3 regions of the Arthrobacter sp. FW306-06-A genome follow, and region 2 is predicted to be linked to each of the others. Evidence: riboswitches for the same ligand, from Rfam matches in the RefSeq annotation. Region 2 holds a riboswitch; each other region holds the start of a gene.
What was found. A riboswitch is a leader RNA that binds a small molecule or an ion and turns the genes downstream of it on or off. The one in region 2 is predicted to bind cyclic di-AMP.

Region 1 (4,730 bases), on a different contig from region 2:
TGCCGGCAATGATGGCCAGGGCCGCGGTCAGGAACCCTCCCCGCAGGAGGAGGGCCGTGAGAAGGCGACGATGCGCTGGAGTCACGACTCTTCCTCCTTTCCGTAGAGTTCTCACTACAAGGGTAAACCTGCAGAATGTGCCTGCCGGCCCGCTCCTTCTAGTTCAAACGCGCGGGCCTGCATGTCCGTCTACCGGCGTCGGCGTCGGGATGGTGGCTTTCCGGCACAAGCCGCCCGGGGGCACCTGCGGGTGCTGTCATTGTGGAACGGCCCTCCTCCCCGGAAAGCACAATGCCCCGCGCGAGGAGAGGCTCCGGGGACGTGCAGACATTAGATTCCGACGAAGGTATACCCGGCGGCAGTCACAGCCTCCCGCGTCGCTGCCGCGTCAACCGTACCTTGCACCCACAGACGGGAACGGCCGCCAGGGACGAGATCAACGGAGGCAGACTCCACCCCATCAACGGCAGAGACGGCCTTCTCGACCGTCTGAACGCAGTGCCCGCAGGTCAAGCCGTCCACAGCGAATTCAACGGTAGTGGCACCGGCGGCTGCGGTGGGGGCAGGGGCGGCTTCAGTCGAGCAGCAGCTGCACCCGGACGCGGAGGAAGCAAGCGGCAGCTGGGTACGGTTTTCGGTTCCACACATGTCAGTTTCCATTCCTTGACGAAGGACTAATGGGCGCTGGGATTGAACGGCTGTGAAAGCCGGGCGCAGGGGCCGGCCGGGACATACCACTTCACTGACAACAACAGAAACTATACCGGGTGGGGGTATCGGGAAGAAAGGAGATGTCCTGTGATAAGCATCTCATGTTATTCAAATGTGACAAATGAGGCCTGCGTGAAGTACGGTCGAAGCCGTGCCGGTTTCTCCGAATGCGGCACTCCCGAGCGGACTTGCCTAACTCTGCCGCTGCCCGGGATCCGTTCGCAACTTTCGTCCGGCAGAGACGGGGAAACCAACAGTGGCCTGCTGCGGGCAGGTCTTGGGGTGAAGCCGTGCCTGGTGCTTTTGGCGCCGGTCCGGCCGGGTGTCTCCCATCCGAATCCGACAGCTAACCTCGCAGGCAGTGGGAGAGGCCCTTTCATGCCCATGCGCAAAGCTCACGGCCGCCACCGCGCGGTCCCTGTCCAGACCAGCGCCCTTGCGGTGTTGTCCAAATCGGTCGCCGGAAACGCCGGTGCCGCCGGCCGGCAGGCGGCCGTTATCGCCGCGGCGTCCGGCCTTGTCCTGACCAGTGGCATTGCCGCCCAGGCAGCCGATGCCCCGGCCCAGCGTGAGGCGGAGCCGGCTCAGGCACTGGAAGTCGCCAGCCAGGTCCAGGCCCCGCTCAGTGCGGACGCAACGGTCCGGATTTCCTTCGAGCGCCCCGCGGTGGAGACCACCCCGGCGCCGGTGGTGGAAGCACCCAAGCCAGCCGCCGTCGAGGCGCCCAAGGCGTCCGCCGCACCCGTGGTGGCTGCAGCGGCTGCGCCCGTGAAGGCGCGGGTGACGGTTGCCCCTGCTGCTGCCGCTCCTGTAGCCGCGCCCGTGGCCGGCGGTATCAACGCCATCATGGTTTCCTCCGCCTACGCCCAGATCGGCATGATCCAGGACTGCACCCGACTGGTCGAAAACGCCCTCAACGCTGCCGGTATCCGTGTCGGGGACCTGGGTCCCATGCAGTTCATGAACTACGGCACCGTGGTCACCGACCCGCAGCCCGGCGACATGGTCATGCAGCCCGGCCACGTAGGAATCTACGTCGGCAACGGCCAGGTCCTCAGCTCGGGCCTGAACGGGAAGAACGAAACCGCAGTGCACCCGCTGACCTGGATGACCTCCAAGGGCAGCGTCACGTTCGTCCGCGCCGGTAAGTAAGCCACTGAAGGGCCGGTGATGCACTGCCTTGGGGGCTGTGCATCACCGGCCCTTCAGCACTTCTGCCCCGGTTGGACGCAGATTCATCCCGTAACGGCGGTCCAAAGCGGCGCGACCGCACATGGTTGGTAGCCACCAGGACCGAGCTGGCGGCCATCGCAGCGCCGGCGATCATCGGGTTGCGCAGGCCCAGCGCGGCGACCGGGATGCCGACGGCGTTAGAGAAGAACGCCCAAAACAGGTTGGTCTCTATGCGCGCCAGCGTACGGCGGGGCAGCCAATCGGTTGCGCGATCCGGCCGGGTCAGTGCCCGTAACCACCGGATCGCCCGATCACGATGTCCGCCCGCCACCGTGCGGGCAATGCGCGCTGCTTGGGTCAGGCAGCCGCGAGTGGAGTGAATAACGGATTTGTAACTTATGCGAACGGTTCGCTACTCTAGGGAGGCATACCCCTGGCGGGTATGTGTTGCCCGCTACGCCAAACCCCGCCGGCGGCCTATAACTATGAATTTCTCAAGGCGGGGGCGGAGGATCCACTTACGGCGCGCGCGGAGCGCGCCTTGGGGCGAAGCTACTTGGCGGCTGCGCTGCCGCGCGTCCTCCAGCAGCCGGACAGTCCACTCGTCCGAATCCGACAGCTAACTTCGCCGGCGCCGAGAGGACCACTATCTTGTCTGCCCAGCCCAAACACGGCCGTCGCCGTGCCCTTCCTGCTCCCAGGCCACGCCGCCCCCTTATGCGTGACGCTGCCATTCTGCTGCGGAGCCAACAGTGGGGCGTTACAGCTGCCGTCACGGGAATGATCGCCCTGACGGCCCTTTCGGCTGCGCAGGCCGACCCGGGTGGCCGCGCCGGAGCCCCGGACCGGACCGCCGCGTCCACAGTTCCTGCCGTTGAGGCTGCCGTTACCGCAGTGCCGACCGCCATCCTGACCTTTGACAGCCCCGCAGTGACCTCCCAGCCGGCTCCTGAACCGGCGTCGCCCGTGGAGGCTGCCGGAACGGTTTCAGGATCGACCCCAGTGGCACCGGATGCGGTGGCCCCCACTGAGCAGTCCAGCGGCCTGAGGGCACCACTGGCCGCCATGAATGTGAGCTCCCCCTACGGATTCCGTGTCAGCCCCATCACCGGAGCTGCCGGCGAACTGCACACTGGCGTCGACCTGACAGGAGCATGCTCGACTCCGGTGTTCGCTGCGGGCTCAGGGAAAGTCGTCGAGGCGGGCTGGAGCCCATATGGCGGTGGCAACCGGATCGTTGTGGATCATGGCAACGGGATGAAGACCACATACAACCACTTGGCCAGCATCGGTGTTTCTATCGGGCAACCAGTAACGCAGGGCCAAGAGATTGCGGGCGTTGGTACGACCGGGGCGTCAACTGGTTGCCATCTTCATTTCGAAGTCGTAGTCAACGGTGCCACCGTCAATCCCTCGGCCTACATTTAACGAGACACGAGGATTCCGGCTATGATCCGTCAGCTGTTCCTGGTTGCGGAAACTCAGACCGCCCGCTGACCTGGATGGCCTCCAAGGGCGCCGTCACGTTCGTCCGCGCGGGTAAATAAACTACTGAAGGCCGGTGATGTGCTGCCTTGGGGGCTGTGCATCACCGGCCTTCAGCATGTCTGCCGCAGGTGGGCGGCGTTTCACCTCATTGCGTCCGTCCGAAGCGGCGCAACCGCAGCGAGTTGGTCACCACCAGGACCGAGCTGGCGGCCATCGCGGCGCCGGCGATCATCGGGTTCAGCAGGCCCAGCGCGGCGACCGGGATGCCCACGGCGTTGTAGAAGAACGCCCAGAACAGGTTCGTCTTGATCGTGGCCAACGTCTTTCGGGACAGCCCGATGGCTTCCGCGACCTGCCCCAGATCGCTTCCCATGACCGTCAGGTCTGCGGCGGCGATGGCCACGTCGGTCCCGCTGCCCATGGCGATGCCCAGGTCAGCCTGGGCCAGGGCCGCGGCGTCATTAACGCCATCCCCTGCCATCGCCACGGTCGCGCCGGATTTCTGCAGCCGGCGCACGGCCTCGACCTTGCCTTCGGGCAGGACCCCTGCCAGCACATCCGCGGCCGGGATGCCCACCTTCGCGGCAACGGCCAGCGCCGCGGAGGCGTTGTCGCCGGTCAGCAGGATCGGACGCAGTCCGAGTTCCTTCAACCTGCCGATCGCGGCAGCCGAGCCCGGTTTGATGGTGTCGGTGAGGCTGATCAGGCCCGCGGCCTGCCCGTTCACGCCGACCCAGATCACGGTCGCTCCGGAGTCCTCCAGCGCGTGCAGATGCTCCAGGCTTTCGGCGGGGGTGTCGATGCCGTTGTCCTTGAGCCATCCGGCGCGTCCGACGACGATTGAGCGTCCGTTGACGGTGCCGCGCACGCCCCCGCCCGGGGCGCTGACGAAGTCGGCCACCGCCGCCAGGGGAGCGTGTTCGCGTGCGGCCCGTGCGATGGCATGGGCCACGGGGTGTTCGCTGGCGGCTTCGGCTGCCCCGGCCAGGGCGAGCAGCTCGTCCCCGTCGGCCGCGGTCAGGCTCTGCACAGCCGCGACGGAAAGTTTGCCGCTGGTGACGGTCCCGGTCTTGTCCAGCACGATGGTGTCCACGGTTCGGGTGTCTTCCAGGACCTGCGGGCCTTTGATCAGGATGCCCAGCTGGGCCCCGCGGCCGGTCCCGGTGAGCAGTGCCGTGGGGGTTGCCAGACCCAGCGCACAGGGGCATGCGATCACCAGCACGGCGACGGCGGCGGTGAATGCCGGCTGCGGGTCCCCGGCGGCAATCAGCCATGCTCCAAAGGTGAGCGCGGAGATGGCCAGGACGACCGGGACAAAGACCGCGCTGATCCGGTCGGCCAATCGCGCGACCGCCGCC
Region 2 (4,730 bases):
CAGCGACGGCACTGTAAGCGTCAATGGGGCGACCTTGTCGACCAAAATCGCCCCAGGGACACCGGGCAGCTACAAGGTGCTTTGGCGGGCCGTGTCCTCGGACGGGCACCCCATCGAAGGCAATTACGCCTTCACCGTCCAAGCGCCCGCGACCGCGGCATCATCCCAACCGTCGGTACCCGCAACCCCTTCAGCTGCCGCCTCCTCGCAGGCCCCGCAAAACACCGCCAACGCCATGCCGCCGACGGCCCCGAGGCCCAACGACGATAACGCGCCGCTGGCCGTGGGAATCGCCTTCGGGATCCTGGCAGCGGCGCTGGCCGTGACCTGGTGGGTGCGCCGCAGAAACGCCGGACAGCGCTCCTGACCTACGTCTTTCCGGTGTTCCCGTCGCGCGGGAGCACCGGAAAGAACCCAGGAACGGCCTACGACCGGACAGACGCTCCCGCTTCCCGGGCTTTCCGGCGATTCGCCAGCATCCTCAACAGCGCCGCGGTCAGGGCTGCGACCGCCATGACCGCAACGGACACCGCCCCGGCAGTAAAGAGTCCCTGCGCGAAAACCGGCAACGGGGCAGACGCCTCAGCGGCGACCATGATCGTGATGTAGTACGCCGCCGTAGCGGCCAGCCACAGGCCACCAGCCGCGGCGACAGCCAACGACCAGCGCCAAAACCAGCGTTCACCGGGCCCGTGGGACAACGCAACAGCCAGCAGGACAATTCCCGCGACGGCCAACAGTTGAGCAGGCAGCAAAAATGGTCCGGCAACGAGGCCGATTGGAACGCAGATACCGCCAACCATCAACAAACGCCGGCAACCAAGCGGCATACCCGATGCCCGGGACGGCGCGGCCGGCCGATGAGGACCCTCGGCCATTGTATTTTCAGCGGTCATACGGTTCCTTGAATCATCGTCAGGACTGGCCCGGGGGCGGGACAGCATCCGTGGGGCGCGATGAGGCTCCTCACGACTGTACAGGAATGGATGAATGGACTCGCGCGTCCACCAGGTCCGTGCAGGTCAGCCACTGCGTCAATGCACGTGGCTGGTGCTGGAACATATTGGCGAACCACTCGACAGGGCCCCGGAAGTTTCGTTAGGGTGTGGGCTTGCCGGCTTGCGGCTCACCGGCGGTGGCAAGGTTCGTATCCGCTGCGTCCGGACTGTCCTGCCCTGGCAGACGGACCTGCGCCTGGTAGCGAACCCGGCGGATCCGCCGGGTCATGGACACCATGAGCATCACGACGGCTATGACCATAAACGCGGTCATCAGAAACCCGAGAAATCCCGGTGATACCTGATCGGGACTCAAACCGGGCCTCAGCCCGTCAGTTCCGGGACCGGGAGTAGGCATCGTGCTTAGGGCCTGCAGGCCAGCCGCGACGAAAGCGTTCTGCACTGGGTCATCCTTTTCTTGAAGAATTTCGAAGGCGTTTCTGGACCTGATGTCCGCGGATGACAACCCCTGCAGCGTGAAGCAGCAGTCCCGCGCCTATGACAGCCAGCGATGCAAACGACAGGGCCTCATTTTTGGCGGTCTGGCCAAAAATGTTAATCGCGATTCCCAGCGCAATCAGGGCCATGGCACTGAAAACAACCGCTTTGTACGATGCAGGTGCGGTGGCCCAAAACTCGTTTAGCACCCATCCAGCATATGCGGAAAAGCCATGCCCACCTTTTCACGTGCCGCCACGCAGGGGGTTGGCGCCCGCAGTACGTCTTGCCGTTCTCGCCGGAACTCCTCTGGAGGGTTCAACAGCCACGGGGCCTGTCCGTGGAAACGGGCGAGCCTTCGGCTGTACGGTTGCACCTCAGCACAACAGGCTTCGGCGGGACCTTCCGGCGTCTCCGGTCCCTTGGTGTGAGGGTGCAGAGGTTTTGAGGCGCCGGACCGGAGTAAGAGGCAGGGTACTCGACCCTCGACAGAGGGTCCAGTGTGCGAGGGCATGCTGAAGGCCGGTGATTCATTGCCCCCAAGGCATTGAATCACCGGCCTTCAGTGGTTTTATTTGCCTGCGCGCACGAAGGTCACGGCGCCTTTGGAGGTCATCCAGGTCAGGGGGTGGACCGCTGTTTCGTTCTTGCCGTTCAGGCCGGAGCTGAGGACTTGGCCGTTGCCGACGTAGATTCCTACGTGGCCGGGCTGCATGACCATGTCGCCGGGCTGGGGGTCGGTGACGACGGTGCCGTAGTTCATGAACTGCATCGGGCCGAGGTCGCCGACGGGGATGCCGGCAGCGTTGAGGGCGTTTTCGACCAGCCGTGTGCAGTCCTGGATCATACCGATCTGGGCGTAGGCGGAGGACAGCATGATGGCGTTGATCCCGCCCGCGGCCGGCGCGGGCGCCGGCGCGGCAGGGGTGACGGTGACCTGGGCCTTGGCGGGCGCAGCGGCTGGCTTCACAGTGGCAGCGCCCACGGGGACCGTGGCTTTGGGCGCTTCGGCGGCGACTGGCTTGGGTGCTTCCACGACGGGTGCAGGCGTGGTTTCCACTGCGGGACGCTCGAAGGTGATCTGGATCGTGGCGTCGGCGGTCAGCGGGGTCTGGGCCTGGCCTGCGACTTCGAGGGTGGATGCCGGCTCGGCGTCGCGCTGGGCCGGGGTGTCTGCTGCCTGGGCGGCGGTGATGCCACCGGTCAGGACGAGGCCGGAGGCTGCTGCGAGGACGGCTGCCTGGCGGCCTGCGGTGCCGGCGTTTGCGGCGACGGATTGGGACAGCACGGCGATGGCGCTGGTCTGGACGGAGACCGCGCGGTGGCGGCCGTGAGTTTTGCGCATGGGCATGAAAGGGCCTCTCCCACTGCCTGCGAGGTTAGCTGTCGGATTCGGATGGGAGACACCCGGCCGCGGTGGTGCACGAAAGGCACCAGGCACGGCTTCACCCCAAGGCCTGCTCGAAGCGGGCCAACTCTGGGTTCCCCGTCTCTGCCGGACGAATTTTACGAACGGATCCCTGGCAGCGGCAGAGTTAGGCAAGTCTGCTCGGGAGTGCCGTATTCGGAGAAACCGGCACGGTCAGACCCTATGTCACAAAAGCCCCATTTGTCACATTTGCGTAACGCCCTGACTGTGGTAACAACCTGCTTGGCACCCGGCAGATACGCGGGGGTATTTTCGGGGATGTCGTCAGTGACCTGGTCAGACCCCGCCGGTGCCTGCACTGCCTTCCACAGCCGTTCAATCCCAGCGCCCATCGATCCTTCATTTTCAAGGACCGGAAAAGCATGGAAGCAATGTCATCGATGTTGGTCGCTGCTAATACGGCCGTCGTGGCCAGGATGAGCAAGTCACTTCCAGCGTCAGGAGGCCCGTGTCCGGACTGCAGCTGGTTACGCCTTTTCCTGTTCGCGGGATCCCAGCAGGCTGCCCAGCACGTACAGCCCTACGCCGACGGTGACGAACACGTCGGCGAGGTTGAAGGTGGGAAACCAGCCGCTGTGCAGGTAGTCCACGACGCCGCGCCCGTCCATCCGGTCCACAAGGTTCCCGGCACCGCCGCCAACCACCATCGCCGCACCCGCCCGGGAGAGCGCCGGCATGGCGGGGGCGGTGGACACTGCGTACCAGGCCATGGCCAGGACGATGATGGCGGTCGCGGCAATGACCAGCCACGGGGCGAGGTTAGCCCCGAGGCTGAAAGCGACCCCGGTGTTGTACAGCAGTTTCAGGTTCACCAGGCCCAGATCGACCGTGGCACCGTTGGAGAGCAGTTCCTCGGCCAAGGCCTTGATAACCAGGTCGGCCACCCCGAGCACGGCGGCCGAGACGAGCAGGCCAATTTTTACCCGCCATGCTTTGGCGCCAATTGGTGGTGTCCTTGCCGGATCTGCCGGATCTGCCGGTGACGGGACGCTCACGCGGCAGGTTCCAGTGCCGGCGCGGGTTTGGCCGCCCGGAGTGCTGTCTTGCGGCTGATCCGGCCGGCGCGGACGCCGTTGCCGATCACCACGATTTCGGCGAGTTCGTGGATCAGGACGACCGCAGCCAGTCCCAGGGCGCCGACCAGTGCCAGCGGGATCAGGATTGCGATCAGCAGCAGGGACAGGCCCACGTTCTGCAGCATGATGGACCGGGTCCGGCGGGCGTGGTCCAGGACCTGGGGCAGGTGGTTCAGGTCCTCGCCCATCAGGGCGATGTCGGCGGTTTCAATGGCGACGTCGGTGCCCATGGCGCCCATGGCAATACCGGTGTCGGCGGTGGCCAGGGCCGGGGCGTCGTTGACGCCGTCACCGACCATGGCGGTGGGCTGGCGGGACTTCAGGGTCCGGATGATCTCGGCCTTGTCTTCCGGGCGGAGGTCGGCGTGGACTTCGGTGATGCCTGCGTCCTTGCCCAGGGCCGCGGCGGTGATCGCGTTATCACCGGTGAGCATGGCCGTGGTGTACCCGGAGGCGGTCAGCCGGGCGATGACGTCCCGGGCTTCGGGGCGCAGTTCGTCACGGACTGCCACGGCACCAATGACTTCGCCGGCGGATTCGATCAGGACGGCGGTGGCGCCTGCCGTTTGCATCCGCTCGACATCCCCGGCAAGGGCGCCGGCGTTGATCCAGCCGGGGCGGCCCAGCCGGACGGTCTTGCCTTCGAAGCGGCCTTCCAGGCCGGCGCCGGGGACGGTGTCCACGTCGGTCACGTCGGCCCTGGCCGGGGATGCGGCGAGGATGGCTCGGGCCAGGGGGTGTTCGATGCGGGCCTCCAGCCCGGCTGCGAGGGCAAGAACGTCTTCGCGG
Region 3 (4,730 bases), on a different contig from region 2:
CCAGCCGCGAGGACCGGCCCCCGGCCAAAATCAGGGCATCAAAAACCAGGCTGTTCTCTTGCACTCCCCCAGCCTAGCCATCAGGCGGGGCAGCGATCACTCCCGTCGAAAGCGGAGGTCAGGCGGCGCGTTCGGGCAGGAGGAACGGATCCCACGCGGGCGTGGGCTTTTCCAGTTCCTTGATCTGCCAGTTGGTGCCGCGCGGAGGCTCCGGCACAAAGCGCAGGCTCCAGCCCATCTCGGTCGGGGTGTGGTCGCCCTTGACGTTGTTGCAGCGAAGACAGGCTGCCACCAGGTTCTCCCACGAGTCAGCCCCGCCCCGGGACTTGGGGTGCACATGGTCGATGGTATGCGCTGCCTTGCCGCAGTATGCGCATTTATGGCCGTCGCGTCTGAGTACGCCCCTGCGGCTGACAGCCGTGGAGTGGTTGTATCGGGGCCGGATGTACCGGTTGAGGAGGATCACGGACGGGCGGCCCAGGACGTCCGTGGGTCCCACGACAGGGTCATCCCCTTCGGCCACGACGCTCGCCTTGCCCGTGAGCACAAGCACCAGCGCCCGGCGGAAAGTAATGACCGCCAGCGGTTCATATCCAGCATTCAGAACGAGAGTGCGCATGCACTTACCTCTTCACGGCCGCACCCGTCAGGGGCACGAGGGCCGGCTGCCCTCGGCATGTCCGGGCTATGGATCGACATCACAAGAGTAAACAGAGAAGTGCAAAATCAGGTAATCGCCGCCCGGATTCCCTGCGGGGAACGTTCCCCAGCAGGGCAGGCATCAGTCCCCTGCGGGGAACTTCTTAAACGCCAAGGACCCCCGCTGCGAGGGCGGGGGTCCTTGGACAAGCACTGGCTGTTGCCAGTGCCGGACATGCGGTGCTTACCTGACGTGGATGAAAACCGGCCCGGAGCCCACGTTTGCGCTGAAGACCACGGTGTCGTTGCCGTTGAAGCCGCCATGCACGGCCATGCCGTTTCCGGCGTAAACAGCGATGTGTGCCATTCCTCCGCCACCATCGGCGTAGTAGATCAGGTCGCCGGGCTGTGCCTGGGAAGCAGGCACCGTGTCCCCCAGGGACAGGTAGCCGGCGGGCCAGTCGTGGAAGTGGATGCCGACGGCGGCCAGGGCGTTGGTCACCAGCATGGTGCAGTCCTGGTGGACGCCAAGCTGGGCGTAGGCGGCGGAGAGGATTGCAGCACCCTTGCCGCTGGCAGAAGCCTGGGCTGCGGGAGCGGCCGGGGCAGCGGCGGTGGCGACCTTGGCGGTGACCTTGGGAGCGGCAACGGGCTGGGCGGCGGGAGCAGGGGCAGCTTCCTCCACCTGAACCTGGGGCTCGGGCTCGACGACGGGGGCCGGCGTGGTGGTCACAGCTGGCTTCTCGAAGCTGATCGCAATGGTGGAAGCGGCGGAAATCGGGGCGTCGACGGCGGATTCAACTTCCAGCGCGGAGGCGGGAGCAGAGTCGCGCTTGACGTTGGCATCGGCGGCGTTGGCCGCAATGCCGCTGGTCAGGACCAGGCCGGAAGCGGCGGCGATGACCGCAGCCTGGCGGCCCATGCCGCCGGCGTTGTCGCTGACAGCCTTGGCAATGACAGCGATCGAGTTGGTCTTGGTGACCTCGGCGCGGTGCCGTGCGGTAGCACGAGTCGTCATCAGTTCTCTCTTTCGTTTTCCTTGCAACCGCAGGTAGGCAGGCAAAGTGTGTTGGACGCGCCGGCATCTTGGGGGTACGCCGGCGCGTCCCGAACGGGGATGTGGTTTCTAGCGAAGAAGCTTTGGGCAAAGAAATAGCCCTTGGAGCACGGAGCCCAAGAACTATTTGTTGAGGTGGTAGTACGACGAGGTACCGGTGGCTGCAGGCGAGTGGAGCAGCGTGCCCTGTGAGGGGTTGAGTGCGCTGATCATCATGCCGTTGCCGACGTAGATGCCAACGTGGGCGCCGCCGTTCTGGACAACCAGGTCACCCGGCTGCGGCGCGGAGGTGGGGGTCATGATGCTCCACGCGTTGGTGCGGGGAATGCTGATGCCTGCCTGGGCGTAAACCCACTGCACGAACCCGGAGCAGTCCCAGCCGGTGACGGGGCTGGTGCCGCCCCACACGTACGAGTGGCCGATGCCGGTGTAGGCGATGGCTGCGATGCCCGAGGTCGCCGCCGAGGAGACGGTCTGGGCGGTCTTGGCGGCCGGCGCGGCGTCCTGGCCGGCAGCAGCAGCAGCGGTGGCCGTGTCGGTGGACTGGGTACGCACCGGCTGCACCTTGGGAGCAGCGGTGGTTTTGACCACGGGACGTTCAAAGGAAACCGTGGCGGTGGGGGCAGCGGTGACTGCGAGGGCCGTTTGGGCCGAACCGGACTCAGTGGAAGCTGAGACACCGGCAGTGGTATCAGCAGCAGTGGCCGGCAGGCCCATGCTCAGGATCAGGCCCGAGGCGGCTGCCACAACGGCAGCCTGGCGGCCTACGGTCCCGGCATTTGCACTCACGGCCTTGGAAACGGCATCCAAGGGGTTGGTGCGAACCGTTTGCGCACGGTGGCGCGCAGAATTATGGCGTGAAGACACGAAGGTAGCCTCTCCCAATGCCTGCGAGGTGAGCTGTCGGATTCGGATGGGAGTCACCCGGCCACGCTGCTTCCTGGGAAGCTTGTGACTTAACCCCAAGGCCTTCTGAATGAAGGCCGAAATTGGTTCCCCCGCCCCTGCCAGACGATGAAATGCGAACGGACCTTGAGCGGTGGCAGAGTTAGGCAATCCACTCAAGAGCGTCAACTTCGGAAAAGTTGACGCGAGTTAGACGGTACAACAGTTTTGTTTCAATGTCACATTCAGGTCACGGCTAGTCACGGCGATCTGAGAGTGCGCAATCATTCGGTTACAACCAGCCCATGGGATCGACCACTTCGCCATTGACCTGGACTTCGAAGTGCAGGTGGCAGCCGGTGGACGCACCAGTGGTGCCGCTCAGCGCCACCACATCCCCGCGGGAGACGGTCTGGCCCACCTTCACATTGAAGGACGACAGGTGGTTGTAGGTGGTTTCCAGCCCGTTCCCGTGGTCGATGACCACTCGGTTTCCGCCGCCGAACTGATGCCAGCCCGCGAAGGTCACGGTACCCGTGGCGGCCGCCAGGACGGATGTCCCACACTGCGCCACGAAGTCCTGGCCCCGGTGGAAGTCGCCCGAGCCTCCAGTAATCGGGCTGACCCGGTAACCGAAGGGGGAAGCGGTGGCAAGGGATGCCAGCGGTGCGGCCAGGGTGCCGGCTGACGCGGCACGCGTCACGGAGCCGGCCGACTGGGCACTCAGCAGTTGCTTTAGCTTCCCGTCCGGGTCCGCCTGGGTCACCACGGCGGACCGGCTGAAGTCGATCTGGGCACCGATGTCGGCCGAGATCTCGGGCTGCGGCGTGACAGAGGAGGCTGCAAGCGGGGCGCTGCCGGCGGCATCAGTGGCCATAACGGGACTTGTGGCGGGCACGGTCACGGTCAGCACCAGGCCGGTGGCTGCCAGGGCAATGCCGGCCTTCTGGCCGATGCCGCTGGCAGCGGCAAACTCCGTCATCTGGCGGAACGGACCCCGGCGGCGGCGGGCGTCGCGATGGAGGTCGCGGGGGCGCTCCGCTGCGACAACTTCGACAACCCGCGGCGCCGAAGGGGGGCCGGCAGCACGGCGGCGTCCCCGGGGGGTTTGCATGGTCAAGAAGGGTTCCTCTCTGGAAAAGCCTGCGGAGTTAGCTGTCGGATTCGGGTCAGAGAGATCAAAGACCCGGCCCGCCAAGGGCAAGCTTCTGCGCAGGGGTATTCCCGGAAGAATCCTTCACTGGAGAGGCTTGCTGCTGACGGACTTCACCCCAAGGCAGTCCCCCGCTGCCGCTTGTGGTTCCCCCGCCTCTGCCAGTAACGACTCGTGCACCCGATCCGCTGGCAGAGCTCGGCTCCGGATCAGGTAACGCTTAAGTTTCAAACGACTGGTTCTACTATAGGGGCTTAAGACCCTAGGTAACAATTCCGTTATCTTTGGCTGGAAGGGCAGGTCCGGGGTATGGAAGTTTCGCTTCAGCCCTGCTTGACGGCCACAAAGACGTGTGCGGCAACCTCCGGCGGAAGCTCCAGCGCTCCTTCAATCCCGGCCACCCGCACCGAGATGTAGTCGCCCACGCGCTCCAGGGCCACTGCAGCGCCGGGCCGGATTCCGCCTTCGTCCAACTGCGACAGCAGCTCCGGCTCCACCTGGATCGGCTCCGCGAGGCGGCTGATGGTCACGCCGGAAGCAGGCACGTAGCTCTTCATCGCCTCCACCAGGCTGATGGCGCCGTCACCGAAGCCGGGGGCCGGCCGGCCGCCCAGCGCGGCAAGGCCCGGGATGGGGTTGCCGTACGGGGATTCGGTGGGGTGGTCCAGTATCTCGTAGATGCGGCGCTCCACCCGCTCACTCATCACATGTTCCCAGCGGCAGGCTTCATCGTGGACGTAGGCCCAGTCCAGCCCGATGACGTCCGCCAGCAGGCGTTCGGCCAGCCGGTGCTTGCGCATCACCTCCGTGGCGCGCTTGCGCCCGGTGTCAGTGAGCTCCAAATGCCTGTCACCAGAGACAACAACGAGTCCATCGCGCTCCATCCTGCCGATGGTCTGGGAGACGGTGGGGCCGGAGTGGCGCAAGCGCTCGGCAATACGGGCCCGGAGGGCAACGATGTTTTCTTCCTCAAGCTCCAGGATGGTCCTGAGGTAC

Region 1: another riboswitch for cyclic di-AMP. It lies ahead of LFT49_RS22655 (M23 family metallopeptidase); the one in region 2 lies ahead of LFT49_RS22015 (NlpC/P60 family protein).
Region 3: another riboswitch for cyclic di-AMP. It lies ahead of LFT49_RS04650 (C40 family peptidase); the one in region 2 lies ahead of LFT49_RS22015 (NlpC/P60 family protein).

The regions. Positions count from the first base shown of each region.
Region 1 covers NZ_CP084553.1:72,554-77,283, forward strand. Annotated here, with positions in the region: gene LFT49_RS21485 (hypothetical protein) at 1-85, opposite strand, end outside; gene LFT49_RS21490 (heavy-metal-associated domain-containing protein) at 331-660, opposite strand; cyclic di-AMP (ydaO/yuaA leader) riboswitch at 901-1,082, shown strand; gene LFT49_RS21495 (NlpC/P60 family protein) at 1,090-1,863, shown strand; cyclic di-AMP (ydaO/yuaA leader) riboswitch at 2,366-2,530, shown strand; gene LFT49_RS22655 (M23 family metallopeptidase) at 2,665-3,312, shown strand; gene LFT49_RS21505 (heavy metal translocating P-type ATPase) at 3,518-4,730, opposite strand, start outside.
Region 2 covers NZ_CP084554.1:40,444-45,173, forward strand. Annotated here, with positions in the region: gene LFT49_RS21995 (copper resistance CopC family protein) at 1-367, shown strand, start outside; gene LFT49_RS22000 (hypothetical protein) at 426-737, opposite strand; gene LFT49_RS22005 (hypothetical protein) at 1,099-1,272, opposite strand; gene LFT49_RS22010 (DUF3188 domain-containing protein) at 1,406-1,645, opposite strand; gene LFT49_RS22015 (NlpC/P60 family protein) at 2,008-2,787, opposite strand; cyclic di-AMP (ydaO/yuaA leader) riboswitch at 2,791-2,988, opposite strand; gene lspA (signal peptidase II) at 3,333-3,809, opposite strand; gene LFT49_RS22025 (heavy metal translocating P-type ATPase) at 3,857-4,730, opposite strand, start outside.
Region 3 covers NZ_CP084552.1:968,101-972,830, reverse strand. Annotated here, with positions in the region: gene mobA (molybdenum cofactor guanylyltransferase) at 1-64, opposite strand, end outside; gene LFT49_RS04660 (HNH endonuclease) at 119-619, opposite strand; gene LFT49_RS04655 (NlpC/P60 family protein) at 884-1,657, opposite strand; gene LFT49_RS04650 (C40 family peptidase) at 1,820-2,506, opposite strand; cyclic di-AMP (ydaO/yuaA leader) riboswitch at 2,568-2,745, opposite strand; gene LFT49_RS04645 (M23 family metallopeptidase) at 2,874-3,695, opposite strand; cyclic di-AMP (ydaO/yuaA leader) riboswitch at 3,706-3,917, opposite strand; gene LFT49_RS04640 (metal-dependent transcriptional regulator) at 4,058-4,730, opposite strand, start outside.